One region of the Janthinobacterium longum genome, then DNA from elsewhere that is predicted to be linked to it. Evidence: predicted binding sites of a transcription regulator. Region 1 holds the regulator's gene; each other region holds the start of a gene.

The links. The regulator sigma-54, encoded in region 1, starts transcription at its own class of promoters, with help from an activator protein. The targets are predictions, from matches to a motif close to TGGCANGNAANCTGCTTT.
Region 2: ACQ4WM_RS12945 (pilin) is a predicted target of sigma-54. The motif match lies at 2,532-2,549, and genes of this name have one in related genera.
Region 3: adh (aldehyde dehydrogenase) is a predicted target of sigma-54. The motif match lies at 2,343-2,360, and genes of this name have one in related genera.

Annotation. Positions count from the first base shown of each region.
Region 1 covers NZ_JBNYXQ010000002.1:382,898-387,613, forward strand. The annotation lists gene lptA (lipopolysaccharide transport periplasmic protein LptA) at 1-110, shown strand, start outside; gene lptB (LPS export ABC transporter ATP-binding protein) at 110-868, shown strand; gene ACQ4WM_RS09995 (RNA polymerase factor sigma-54) at 873-2,351, shown strand; gene hpf (ribosome hibernation-promoting factor, HPF/YfiA family) at 2,420-2,779, shown strand; gene rapZ (RNase adapter RapZ) at 2,861-3,724, opposite strand; gene hprK (HPr(Ser) kinase/phosphatase) at 3,888-4,716, opposite strand, start outside.
Region 2 covers NZ_JBNYXQ010000004.1:43,115-47,830, forward strand. The annotation lists gene ACQ4WM_RS12930 (DUF2889 domain-containing protein) at 1-230, shown strand, start outside; gene sucC (ADP-forming succinate--CoA ligase subunit beta) at 306-1,475, shown strand; gene sucD (succinate--CoA ligase subunit alpha) at 1,489-2,370, shown strand; gene ACQ4WM_RS12945 (pilin) at 2,584-3,048, shown strand; gene ACQ4WM_RS12950 (DUF6713 family protein) at 3,152-3,523, shown strand; gene moaC (cyclic pyranopterin monophosphate synthase MoaC) at 3,497-4,003, opposite strand; gene ACQ4WM_RS12960 (M48 family metallopeptidase) at 4,087-4,716, shown strand, end outside.
Region 3 covers NZ_JBNYXQ010000017.1:5,280-9,995, forward strand. The annotation lists gene ACQ4WM_RS24390 (4Fe-4S binding protein) at 1-93, opposite strand, end outside; gene ACQ4WM_RS24395 (DUF779 domain-containing protein) at 342-725, opposite strand; gene adh (aldehyde dehydrogenase) at 732-2,252, opposite strand; gene pedF (cytochrome c-550 PedF) at 2,557-3,063, shown strand; gene ACQ4WM_RS24410 (high-potential iron-sulfur protein) at 3,134-3,454, opposite strand; gene ACQ4WM_RS24415 (methanol/ethanol family PQQ-dependent dehydrogenase) at 3,711-4,716, shown strand, end outside.

The DNA.
Region 1 (4,716 bases):
ACAGCGGCACCAGCACACCTGGCGCCGGCAGCGTGCGCATGGTGATACAGCCGAAGAACAAGCCGGCGGCAGACCAAGCACCGGCCGCGCCCACGCCAGGGAAGAAATAATGGACAAGAATGAACGTTGCGGCAGCACCCTGATCGTGCGGGGACTGCAGAAAACCTATGGCAAGCGGCAGGTGGTGCATGATGTATCGCTGCAAGTCGAGTGCGGCGAAGTGGTGGGCCTGCTGGGCCCGAACGGCGCCGGCAAGACCACCTCGTTCTACATGATCGTGGGCCTGGTGCCGTCCGATGGCGGCACCATCGATATCAGCGGTGTCGATATCTCCAGCCTGCCGATCCACCGCCGCGCACAGATGGGCCTGTCCTACCTGCCGCAGGAAGCATCGGTGTTTCGCAAGCTGACGGTGGAAGACAATATCCGCGCCGTGCTGGAAATCCAGACGGTCGACGGCCGCCCGCTTAAAAAGCCCGAAATCGAGGAACGCCTCGACAAATTGCTGGCCGACCTGCAAATTGAAAAGCTGCGCGAAAACCAGGCCTTGTCGCTGTCGGGCGGCGAGCGCCGCCGCGTGGAAATCGCCCGCGCGCTGGCTACCGACCCGCGTTTCGTGCTGCTCGACGAGCCGTTCGCCGGCGTCGATCCGATTGCCGTGATCGAGATCCAGCGCATTGTGCGGTTTTTGAAGGAACGCAATATCGGCGTGCTGATCACCGACCATAATGTGCGCGAAACGCTGGGCATCTGCGACCGCGCCTATATCATCAATCAGGGTTCGGTACTGGCGTCGGGGCGGCCCGACGACATCATCGCCAACGAGTCGGTACGCCGCGTGTATCTGGGCGAACACTTCCGCATGTAAGCCAATGAAACAATCACTGCAGCTGCGCACCTCGCAGCACCTGGCACTGACGCCGCAATTACAGCAATCGATACGTCTGCTGCAACTGTCCACGCTGGAATTGCACCAGGAGCTGGAGCAGTTGCTGACCGATAATCCCTTGCTGGAACGGCTGGACGATCCGCTCGACCGCTCGCTGCGCCTGTTGTCCGACGGTGCCCTGAGTTCGACGGCGGCGCCCGCTGAAGCGCCGCCTGCGCCACCGGGCCAGGAAGCGCCTGCACCGGCGGCAGAAGCGGAAACGTTCGATGGCGATGGCGGCGAGAGCACGGCCGCGCCAGAGGGCGGCGACAGCGACTGGAACGAGGCCAGCCGCGGCAAGGCGCCCGATGACGAGGATTCTCGTCCGCAACTGGAGGCCCATCACTGCACCTTGCGCGAGCACCTGATGGAGCAGATGCGCGTGACGGTACTGGAACTGCGCGACCGTGCACTGGTGGAATTGATCATTGATGCGCTTGACGACAACGGCTACCTGGAAGAGCCGCTCGACGATATCCTGGCGCGCCTGCCGGAAGAGCTGGAAGTCGATGCCGACGAACTGCGCACGGCGCTGGCGCTGCTGCAAAGTTTCGATCCGCCCGGCGTCGGCGCGCGCAACGCGTCCGAATGCCTGGCGCTGCAGATCAAACGCTTGCCGCAGGTGGCGCTGGTGACGCGCCGCATGGCCCTGACCATCGTTGAAAAACACCTGGCCTGGTTTGCCCAGCGCGACTTCAACAAGCTCAAGAAAGCCCTCGACTGCGATGACGAAGACCTGCGCGAGGCGCAGACCGTGATTCGCTTGTGCAACCCGCACCCGGGCGCCGTGTTCGCTTCGGATGTGTCCGACTACGTGGTACCCGATGTGGTGGTCAAGCGCGCCCGCAACGGCTGGCAGGTTTCGCTGAACAATGACGTGATGCCGCGCCTGCGCGTGAACGCCATGTATGCCAATCTGCTCAAGCAGGGCAAGGGCGAAGGCGGCATGGGCGCACAGCTGCAGGAAGCCAAATGGCTGATCAAGAACATGCGCCAGCGTTTCGACACCATCCTGCGCGTGGCGCAGGCGATAGTGGAACGGCAAAAGGATTTTTTCTCGCACGGCGCAGTTGCCATGCGGCCACTTGTGCTTCGCGAAATAGCTGATACACTGGGTTTACACGAGAGTACTATCTCGCGCGTAACAACCCAAAAGTACATGCTGACCCCGCATGGAATGTTTGAGTTGAAGTATTTCTTTGGCAGCCACGTCGCCACCGAAGCAGGAGGGGAGGCGTCATCGACGGCGATACGGGCCTTGATCGTGCAATTGACAGGAGCAGAGAACCCTAAAAATCCTTTATCCGACAGTAAGATTGCGGACATGCTGGGGGAACAAGGCATGGTAATTGCGCGACGTACTGTTGCCAAATACCGGGAAGCGTTGAAAATTCCGCCAGTGAGTCTGCGTAAGTCTTTGTAGTTTTTTCGGTTCCTCTGCGGGCCGGATCGATGGACACCGCACGAACCCGATCATCTTTAGGAGTGTGTATGAATCTCACCATCAGCGGACATCATCTCGAAGTGACACCAGCCATCCGTGAATACGTACAAACCAAACTGGAGCGCGTGAAACGCCATTTCGATCACGTTATCGATATTGCCGTGATTCTGACCGTCGACAACCTCAAAGAGAAAGAAAAACGCCAGAAGGCCGAAGTGAATCTGCGACTGAGCGGCAAGACCGTCTACGTGGAAAGCCTGGCGCATGACCTGTATGCCGCAATTGACAGCCTGATCGACAAGCTCGACCGGCAAGTGATGAAGTACAAAACCAAAGTGCAAGAGCACGGTAAAGAGGCGATCAAGCATCTGCCAGACAACACTGCTGAAGAAGCCGCCGCCGTCTAGGCCTGCCGCTCCAGATTGTTGTGATCAACTAAGGGCGCGCTGTTTTATCATCGCGCCCTTTTTTGCGTCCGTTTTTCCGCCTCAGTGACGCTCGCGGTGGCGCAGCACGACCCGTTCGCGGTCGGCAAAATACTGCGCCAGGTGTTCCGCCATATACACCGAACGGTGTTGCCCACCCGTGCAGCCGAGCGCCACCGTCAGATAACTGCGGTTGTCGGACTTGAACGATGGCAGCCACTTTTCCACGAAATTGCGGATATCGGCAAACAATTCCAGCGCGCTGGGCTGGGCGTCCAGAAAAGCGATCACGGGCGCGTCGCGGCCATCGAGCGGCCGCAGCGCCAGGTCGTAATACGGATTGGGCAGGGCCCGCACGTCAAACACGAAATCGGCGTCCAGCGGCACGCCCAGCTTGAAAGCGAACGACTCGAAGAACAGAGTCAGCGGTGCGCGCTCGGAGGCGACGATATCCTTGACCCAGGCACGCAGTTTGTTGGCGCTCAGTTCCGACGTATCGATCACATGGCCCAGTTGCTGGATTGCCGACAGCCGTTCGCGCTCTTCCGAGATGCATTCGATCAGCGTGCGGCGGCTGGCGGGATTGTGATGGGGCCGCAATTCATGCGACAGCGGATGGCTGCGCCGGGTTTCCGAAAAACGCGCCACCAGCGAGTGTGTATTTGCCGTCAGGAACATGACCTTGACGTCATGCCCCTGGTCGCGCAGCAGCGCCACATTGTCCGGCAGACTGGCCAACGACTCGGCGCTGCGCGCATCGACGGCCACGCCCAGGCGGTCCGTGCCCTCCTCCAGCAAGGTTCGCACCAAACTCGGCAGCAAGGCCGGCGGCAGGTTGTCAACGCAGTAATAACCGGAGTCTTCCAGCACATTGAGTGCCACGGATTTGCCGGAGCCGGATATACCGGTAATAAGGACGATATGCATGCGGCAATCATACAATAAAGGCCGCAGCTACGCTCCGTGGCAATTTCATTTACAAATTATTGCAATTGATTGTGTGGTGTTGATTGGACAAAGCTGGGGTCAGACCCTCAATGCCGCTAAGTCAGAGGCTTGAGCTGACGGCTGCGGGGGTCTGACCCCGGCCTTAATCGCCACTCATTGCCAATCTCTGACGCTCCATGAATTCCTGCAAGGTATCGATGCCGCGCAGCTGCAAGATCGTATTGCGCACGGCCGCTTCCAGCAGCACGGCGATATTGCGGCCGGCGGCGACGGGGATGACGACCTTGCGTATCGGCAGGCCCAGCACGTCTTCGGTGGGGAACAGGAAGGGCAGGCGCTCGACTTCTTCTTCCAGCGCGTTGCGGCGCACCAGGTGCACGATCAGTTTCAGGCGCATTTTGCGGCGCACCGCCGTTTCGCCGAAGATGGCCTTGATGTCGAGCAGGCCCAGACCGCGTACTTCAAGCAGGTTCTGCAGCAGTGGCGGACAGCGCCCTTCTATCATGTTCGGGGCGATGCGCGAAAACTCGACGGCGTCGTCGGCCACCAGGCCGTGGCTGCGTGAAATCAGCTCCAGTCCCAGTTCGCTCTTGCCCAGACCCGAATCGCCTGTGATCAGGACACCCACCCCCAGCACATCCATGAACACGCCGTGCATGATAATGCGCTGCGCCAGCTTTTTCGACAGGTAGACGCGCAGGAAATCGATCACCTGCGCGGCCGGCAAGGGCGTGGAAAACAGGGGAATATTCTGCTCGTCGCAGATGGCGAGGATGTCGGGCGGCGTTTCCAGGCCTTGCGCGATGATCAGCGCGGGTGGGCCGCCGGCTATCAGTTCGCCGATCACGTGGGTACGCGTATTGACCTTCAGGCGCTGGTAGTAATTGATTTCCTGGTGGCCAAACACCTGGATGCGGCCCGGGTGGATCAAATTCAAGTGGCCGACTTGGTCGGCGGCCGACGAGACGTCG
Region 2 (4,716 bases), on a different contig from region 1:
TGAAACAGCGCCTGGCGGGAATCGCTGGCTGTACTCATTTGACCGAACTGGCGCAAGTCTTGCCGACTGCGGCGGTTCAGGCATTTGCCGGCGATGTCTGGTCGACCCGTGACGGTGCGAATGCTGATTTGCCGCATGAAAAGCCGTTTCAACTCGACAAATGCCACGCCCTGCGCACTGACGGCGGGGCAGTTGCACAGTATTACCCGCGCTGGGTAGCCAAAGCGTGATTCCGGCGCAGTTTTTCCTGTTTTTTTGCACCACTAACCGTATTTTTACAAATCAGTATCAGAAGGGAAGCCAGCATGAAAATCCATGAGTATCAAGCCAAAGAAATCCTCCGGCAATTCGGAGTGACGGTACCACGCGGCATCGCGTGCATGTCCGTCGACGAAGCCGTCAAGGCTGCGGAAACCCTGGGCGGCCCGGTATGGGTTGTCAAGGCGCAGATCCACGCAGGTGGCCGCGGCAAGGGCGGCGGCGTGAAAGTGGCAAAATCGATCGAGCAGGTCAAGGAATATGCTGACCAGATCATGGGCATGCAGCTGATCACGCACCAGACTAGCGCCGAAGGCCAGAAAGTCAACCGCCTGCTGGTGGAAGAAGGCGCCGACATCAAACAGGAACTGTACGTTTCGCTGGTCACCGACCGCGTGACCCAGAAGATTGTCCTGATGGCCTCGTCCGAAGGCGGCATGGACATCGAAGAAGTGGCCGAGAGCCACCCTGAAAAAATCCACCACGTCACCATCGAGCCTAGCGTTGGCCTGACCGATGCCCAGGCAGACGACATCGCGACCAAAATCGGCGTGCCTGCCGGTTCCATCGCCGACGCCCGCGTCAACCTGCAAGGCCTGTACAAAGCCTACTGGGAAACCGACTGCTCGCTGGCCGAGATCAACCCGCTGATCGTTACCGGCAGCGGCAAGGTTATCGCCCTGGACGCCAAGTTCAACTTCGACCCGAACGCCCTGTTCCGTCATCCGGAAATCATTGCCCTGCGCGACCTGGACGAAGAAGATCCAGCTGAAATCGAAGCGTCGAAATTCGACCTGGCCTACATCTCGCTCGACGGCAATATCGGCTGCCTGGTGAACGGCGCCGGCCTGGCCATGGCCACCATGGACACCATCAAACTGTTCGGCGGCGAGCCAGCCAACTTCCTCGACGTCGGCGGCGGCGCCACGGCAGAAAAAGTCACCGAAGCGTTCAAGATCATGCTGAAAAACCCGGGCCTGAAAGCCATCCTGGTGAATATTTTCGGCGGCATCATGCGTTGCGACGTGATCGCCGAAGGCGTTATCGCTGCGGTCAAAGCCGTTTCGCTGAACGTACCGCTGGTGGTGCGCATGAAGGGCACCAACGAAGACCTGGGCAAAAAGATGCTGGCCGATTCCGGTCTGCCTATCATCGCAGCCGACACCATGGAAGATGCAGCCAAGAGCGTCGTTGCCGCTGCTGCCGGTCAAGCTTAATTAAGGAATCAACATGTCCATTCTGATCAATAAAGATACCAAAGTCGTTACCCAAGGGATCACCGGCAAGACCGGCCAGTTCCACACCCGCGGTTGCCGCGACTACGCGAACGGCAAAGCCGCTTTCGTGGCAGGCGTGAACCCGAAGAAAGCCGGCGAAGACTTCGAAGGCATTCCTATTTTCGCCAACGTGACCGAAGCGAAAAAAGAAACCGGCGCCAACGTTTCCGTGATCTACGTGCCGCCAGCAGGCGCGGCCGCCGCGATCTGGGAAGCTGTCGAAGCTGAAATGGATCTGGCCATTTGCATCACCGAAGGCATTCCAGTACGTGACATGATGGCCTTGAAAGACCGCATGGCCAAATCGGGCAGCAAAACGCTGCTGCTGGGCCCTAACTGCCCAGGTTTGATCACGCCAGACGAAATCAAGATCGGCATCATGCCAGGCCACATCCATAAAAAGGGCCGCATCGGCGTGGTATCGCGTTCGGGTACCCTGACCTATGAAGCAGTTGGTCAATTGACCGCACTGGGCCTGGGCCAATCGTCGGCAGTCGGCATCGGCGGCGACCCGATCAACGGTCTGAAACACATCGACATCATGAAGATGTTCAATGACGATCCGGATACCGACGCGGTCATCATGATCGGCGAAATCGGTGGTCCTGACGAAGCCAATGCTGCTTATTGGATCAAGGACAACATGAAAAAACCGGTGGTCGGCTTTATCGCCGGCGTCACCGCGCCTCCAGGCAAGCGCATGGGCCACGCCGGCGCGCTGATCTCGGGCGGTGCCGATACGGCACAAGCCAAGCTGGAAATCATGGAAGCATGCGGCATCACCGTCACCAAGAACCCGTCGGAAATGGCGCGTCTGCTGAAAGCCATGCTGTAATACAGCGCGGTCAAATCAGTACAAAAAAAGGAGCTTCGGCTCCTTTTTTTATTGTCTGGCAGCCACGGCCATTCTGGTCGCGCAGCGACCGCCATGGTCGCAACCGGACACAATGCGTCGTTTTTGTTGCCTCGATGCCCAGCCTTGCCCGTGCGCGGCGCTGGCACAGCGCTTGCATTTTCCCTGGTGAGCATCTGACAACAGGAGGACACCATGCGCGCCCAAGCCGGCTTTACCCTGATAGAACTGATGATAGTGGTGGCGATCGCCGGCATCCTGGCGGCCGTGGCCATCCCGCAATACAGCGACTACACGATGCGCGCCAAGGTCAGCAACGTGCTGGCGGCAGCCGCGCCGCTGAAAACGGCGGTGGCCTTGTGCGTGCAGGAAAATGGTGGCGAGGCATCCACCTGCAGCACCACCACCGAGGCCAAGCCCAGCCCGATCCCCGCTTTCAGCCCCACGCGCGAAGTGGCCAGTGGCAGCGTGGCCGATGGCAATATCACCCTGACCCTGGCGCCCGACCTGGGCACCGGCATCGGCGGCCAGACCATCACCATGACGATGGAATCGGGCAGCAGCAGCCTGACCTGGTTCAACAGCACCACGGTCAGCAATGAGGCGGCGAAACAGGCCATCCTGCGCAACAATATTGCGAAGGCCGTGGCGGCGTTGTGATGCCATGCCTGGCATGGGCTGAAAAGCATGGTTGTCAAAAAGAGCGGACAAGCTGCCTGCCTTGTTTTACAATCGCGCGCTATTGTTTATTAAGAAAGACGCCATGGCGCGCAGCTACTTCTGGACCATGTTATGCCTGATCCTGCATCAGATCGACGCCGCCTATTGGCGTGAATGGGAAATGTTTTACCTGCCCGGCGGCGTGCAGGGCTTTCTGGTGTTTAACCTGGCGGCGATTGCAATAGTGCTGGCCGGCTACCGGCAGGTGCTGCTGGCGCTGCCTCGCGCGCGCCTGTATGCCGGCATCTGCACCGCGCTGGGCATGGCCACTTTTGTGATCCACGCCGGCTTTGCGCTGGCGGGGCTGGAACAGTTTCATTTGCCGCTGTCGATGGCGGTCATCGGGTTGTGCCTGGGCTGCGCACTGTGGCTGTTGAATGACCTGCGTTCACAAAGCCGCCGTCCAGTCACCTGACTTGCCGCCATGCTTTTCCAGCACCCGCACATTGGTCATCACCATGCCGCGGTCGACCGCCTTGCACATATCGTAGATGGTCAGCAAACCGATTTGTACCGAGGTCAGCGCTTCCATTTCCACGCCGGTTTTGCCGAGGGTGTCGACCTGGGCGCGGCAGTGGACGCTGCTGGCCGCTTCGTCGATTTCGAAGTCGACCGTGACGCGTGTAATGGCCAGCGGGTGGCATAGCGGTATCAGGTCGCTGGTGCGCTTGGCGCCCATGATGGCGGCGATGCGGGCGATGCCCAGTACGTCGCCCTTTTTGGCGTTGCCTTTGACAATGATGGCCAGCGTGGCCGGCTGCATGCGGATGGTGCCGGCTGCCACGGCGCTGCGGCGCGTGTCTTCCTTGTTGCCCACATCGACCATATGGGCCTGGCCGGTGGCGTCGAAGTGGGTCAGTGCGCCAGCGCTGGCGTCTTGCTCGGGTGTGGTCATGGTGTGGGGGCGTTGTTGGCAATGATGATGGCCACCATTATAGGGGGCGGCGCGCGTGTGGAAAATGATGGCGCTTACGGGTTATGATAGCAGCCGTGAAATCCCGCCCCTTTTATCCTGTTGCTTGCTTCAAGGCCTGTGCGCTGTCGGCCTTGCTGCTGGCCGCCCCTCTGGCGCTGGCGCAAACGCCGGCACCGGCCGCCGCACCGGTCAAGCCTGCCAGCAGCTGGACCCCGCTACCGGTGGCGCCCGTGCCGAACCTGCCCAACCTGGGCGATGCTTCGCGCGAAGACCTGTCGCCTGCCATGGAGCGCAAGATCGGCGAAGAGATTATCCGCAGCATTCGGGGCGACCGCGATTATCTCGATGATGCGCCCTTGCTGGAATACATGAATACCTTCGGCAATGCGCTGGTGGCGGCGCGGCCCAGCGTGCGCGGCGAAACCAGCTACGATTATTTCTTTTTTGTCGTGCGCGATCCGCAACTGAACGCGTTTGCCTTGCCGGGCGGCTTTATCGGCGTGCATTCGGCGCTGTTGCTGGCGGCGCAGACCGAAGCGGAACTTGCTTCCGTGCTGTCGCACGAGATCGGCCATGTGGCGCAGCGCCATGTCGCGCGCATGCTGGGCCAGCAGCGCCAGGACGCACTGATGCCGCTGGCGGCGATCTTGCTGGCGGCGCTGGCGTCGCGCGCCGGCGGTGACGTGGCGATG
Region 3 (4,716 bases), on a different contig from region 1:
CACGGGCGAGGCGCCAAGCAGCAGCGCCAGCACACCTGTCGCCAGACACATGATCAGCGTGGCGGCACGCCGGCAGCGCGCTGCGATTGTCATGATGGTCTCCATCGTCTGTGTTTGATGGAGTTGACCATGGCAATTTGCATGCCTGGCAAAATAAGGGGAGAGCAGCAGGAATACGGCGTGCGCTGTGCTAGAACGAATCAATGGTGCGACAGACACTGTCACAAGCCGGAGCAGGAGCAGAGGGCAAAAAAACTGACGGCCGCAGCCGTCAGCTAAAACCGTGTCCGGGCGAACGGGGAGATGACGCCCGCATGGTTCCGGACCCAGGTGGCAACAAACTATGGACTGGCAACCTTGGCAGGTTGCCCCAGCTGCGCCAGTTCTTCGTCGGTGAACAGGTGCGAACGGGTCAGGAAGCGCCGGCCCGTGCCGTTATCGAGCGAGAACATGCCACCATTGCCATCGACCACGTCGATGATCAATTGCGTATGTTCCCAGTACGCGAACTGCTCGATGCCCATGTAGAACGGCGTGCCGTCCAGATTGCCGAGGTAAACGTCGGTGTCGGACAGATTGAACTCGCCGGCCGCGTAGCACATCGGCGCGCTGCCGTCGCAGCAGCCGCCCGACTGGAAAAACATCAGCGGCCCATGCTTGCCACGCAAGGTAGCCAGCATCTCCAGCGCGGCCGGGGTGGCCGTCACGCGTTCCATGGTCATCATCGCTCCTTAGAAGAAGCCCAGCGCGTTCGGGCTGTACGACACCAGCAGGTTTTTCGTCTGCTGGTAATGGTCCAGCATCATCTTGTGGTTTTCACGGCCGATGCCCGACTGCTTGTAGCCGCCGAACGCGGCGTGGGCCGGATACAGATGGTAGCAATTGGTCCACACGCGGCCGGCCTGGATCGCGCGGCCAACGCGGAAGGCGCGCGATCCGTCACGCGTCCACAGACCTGCGCCCAGGCCATACAAGGTATCGTTGGCGATGCGCAGCGCGTCGGCTTCGTCCTTGAAGGTGGTCACCGACACCACCGGTCCGAAGATCTCCTCCTGGAAGATGCGCATGCTGTTGTCGCCCTTGAAGACGGTAGGACGCACGTAATAGCCTTTTTCCAGGTCGCCGCCCTGCGTATTACGCTCGCCGCCGGCCAGCACTTCGGCGCCCTCCTGCTTGCCGATGTCGATATACGAGAGGATTTTTTCCAGCTGTTCCTGCGACGCCTGCGCGCCCAGCATGGTGGAGGCATCGAGCGGATTGCCCTGCTTGATCTTCGCCACCCGCTCCAGGGCGCGGGCGATAAACGCTTCGTAGATCGATTCCTGGATCAGCACGCGCGACGGGCAGGTGCACACTTCGCCCTGGTTCAGCGCGAACATGGCAAAGCCTTCCAGACATTTGTCGAAGAACGCGTCATCGGCGTCCATCACGTCGGCAAAGAAGATATTCGGCGACTTGCCACCCAATTCGAGCGTGACGGGTATCAGGTTCTGCGCTGCGTACTGCATGATCAGGCGGCCGGTGCCGGTTTCGCCCGTAAACGCGATTTTTGCGATGCGCTTGTTCGAGGCCAGCGGCTTGCCCGCTTCCAGGCCATAGCCGTTGACGATATTGAGCACACCCGGTGGCAGCAGGTCGCCGATCAGTTCGATCAGGACCATGATCGAGGCCGGCGTCTGCTCGGCCGGTTTGAGCACCACGCAATTGCCGGCGGCCAGGGCCGGCGCCAGCTTCCACACGGCCATCAGGATAGGGAAATTCCACGGAATGATCTGGCCCACCACGCCCAGCGGCTCGTGGAAGTGATAGGCATAGGTTTCCGAGTCGATCTGCGCAACCGAGCCCTCCTGGGCGCGGATGCAGCCGGCGAAGTAGCGAAAATGGTCGATCGCCAGCGGAATGTCGGCAGCCGTCGTTTCGCGGATCGGCTTGCCGTTGTCGATGGTCTCGGCGGTGGCGATCAGCGACAAATTCGCTTCCATGCGGTCGGCGATTTTATTGAGGATATTGGCGCGTTCCGTTTGCGAGGTCTTGCCCCATGCGTCCTTGGCCGCGTGCGCGGCATCCAGCGCCAGCTCAACGTCTTCGGCAGTGGAGCGGGCCACTTCGCAGAAGACCTGGCCGGTGATCGGCGTGATATTGCCGAAGTATTCGCCTTTGACGGGAGCGACGAATTTGCCGCCGATATAGTTGTCGTAGCGTTGTTTGAAGGGATTGGCTACGCCCAGTTTGCTGATGTCTGCCAGATTCATGTCGTCCTCTTTCTCGTTGGTCTTGGCTTCGATGAAAGCCGCCGGGAGGCGGCCCTTTGGATTATTCGTCAGGTGATCCTGATCTCTTGTTTTGCAAATGCCGTGCCAGCACGCAAACAGCGGCGGTGACCGTTCGCCACGCGCAAAGCTGCGTCAAATGGGATCATCCGCGCCCGACAGTTGTTGCGTTTCTGAGCAGCGCAGCACGCATGGCAACAAGGCGCACTGGCGATGCGCGCGATGGCATACCGATTGCTACCCTGGTCATGCCGCGATCAAGCGCATAACCACAACGGAGACCATCATGACCCCACATATTGCTGTCAACACTAACAGAAAAACCAGCCGCCTGCGCAGCGTGCGGCTTGCCGCTGGCGGCCTTGCCTGCATACTGGCCGCCGCCGTCTGGGCACATGGCAACATGACGCCACAGGCGGTCGACACATCCACACTGCCACAACTGGGCGCCGAGTGGCGCACGGAAAATCCGTACAGGAACAATGCGGAAGCGATACGGATCGGCAACTCCGCTTTTACGCAAAATTGCGCCCGCTGCCACGGACTGGAAGCCGTTTCGGGCGGCATGGCGCCCGACTTGCGCAAGCTCGACAATGACTGCGCGGCCTTGTCGGATGCCAAGAAAAAAGAGGCTTGCGCTCAGGAAATTGATCAGTATGTGCTGGACACGGTACGCCATGGACGCTCGCGCAATGGCGCCGTCTATATGCCGCCGTTCGAAGGCGTATTCAGCCAGGAGGCGATCTGGGCGGTGAAGGCGTATCTGGAGACGCGGCGCGAAGTGCCTTTGTAGGATCACGCCTGTCATCAAAAGCAGGCGCTGCCACGGCAGCGCCTCTGCTGCCTCTGCTTGCTACCCCTTATTACTCCGGAATTTTTGCCCAGGCCAGGCACCAGCCCGGCGCCGCAATCTGTTTGCGGCCAAACATGGCGCAACCTGCCCACGCATCATCCTTTTTGCCCTGGAAGAAAGAACAGTTGGCACAGTGCTGAGCCGGCTTGTGCTGCGGATATTTTTTCGTATCGACCCTGGTCGTGTCGTGGCGGTAGCCGAGTGCCCTGGCCTGGTCGCTGTCCTCGTCGACTTTCGGCGCGGTCGACTGTGCGCCGGCGAGCGAGGCTGCGCCCATGCCGCCGACGGCGAGCAACTGGCAAAGGAAATGGCGGCGTGGTACTGGGTGCATGATGGTCTCCTGTTGTGGTTATAGGAAGGCGCATATCGGCCTTCCCTGCTCCCAACAGCAACCCTTGTGCCAGCCCGGCCCTGCCACCGGCAGCGACGCCGCACTGTAACAAAACAGCACAGCGCCGCGTTGCCAACTGTGGCAGTACGGCGCATACCGACGCGCCCGCGCCGTGGAAAAAGCCTGGCACGCATGTTGCTCAATTACCCATGGCAACCACGTCGCACCACCATAAAAACCAACAAGGGAGACCAGCATGCAGCCACAATTTCCACGTCCGATCGCTTTCGCCATCCTCGCCCTGATCGCCGGCGCCGTCTCGGCGGCCGATACCAAAGTTACCTGGGACGATATCGCCAACGCCGACAAGGGTACCGCCGATGTGCTCAGTTACGGCCTGGGCCTGAAAGCGCAGCGCCACAGCCTGGCGAAAAAAATCAACACGAAAAATGTCGGCCAGATCGTGCCCGCCTGGACCTTCTCGTTCGGTGGCGAAAAGCAGCGCGGCCAGGAAGCCCAGGCGCTGGTGCATGACGGCATCATCTATGTGACCGCCTCTTACTCGCGCATTTATGCACTCGACGCCAAGACCGGCAAGCAGCTGTGGGCCTATGAACACCGCCTGCCCGACGATATCCGCCCATGCTGCGATGTGGTCAACCGGGGCCCGGCCATCTATGGCGACAAGGTCTATTTCGGCACGCTCGACGCGCGCATGGTGGCGCTGAACAAGAACACCGGCAAGGTGATGTGGAACGAAAAATTCGGCGACCAGAAACTCGGTTACACGATGACGGGCGCGCCATTCGTGATCCGCGAAAAAGGCGGCCGCGTACTGCTCATACACGGCAACTCGGGCGATGAATTCGGCGCCCAGGGCTGGCTGTTCGCGCGCGATCCGGATACCGGCGCGGAAGTATGGGCACGGCCGCTGGTCGAAGGCCATGTGGGCCGCGCCGATGGCAAGCCGGGCACCCCGACTGGAGACGCAAAAGCGCCCAGCTGGCCGCGCGACAAGGACGGCAAGCTGCGCGAATCGTGGGAGCACGGCGGGGGCGCGCCGTGGCAGACGGCGTCGTTCGATCCCGAAACCAATACCATCGTCATCGGCGCCGGCAACCCGGCGCCATGGAATACCTGGGAACGGACCAAGGAAGGCGACGACCCGCGCAACTGGGACAGCCTGTTCACCTCGGGCCAGTCCTATGTCGATGCCAGCACGGGCGAACTGAAAGGCTTTTACCAGCACACGCCGAACGACG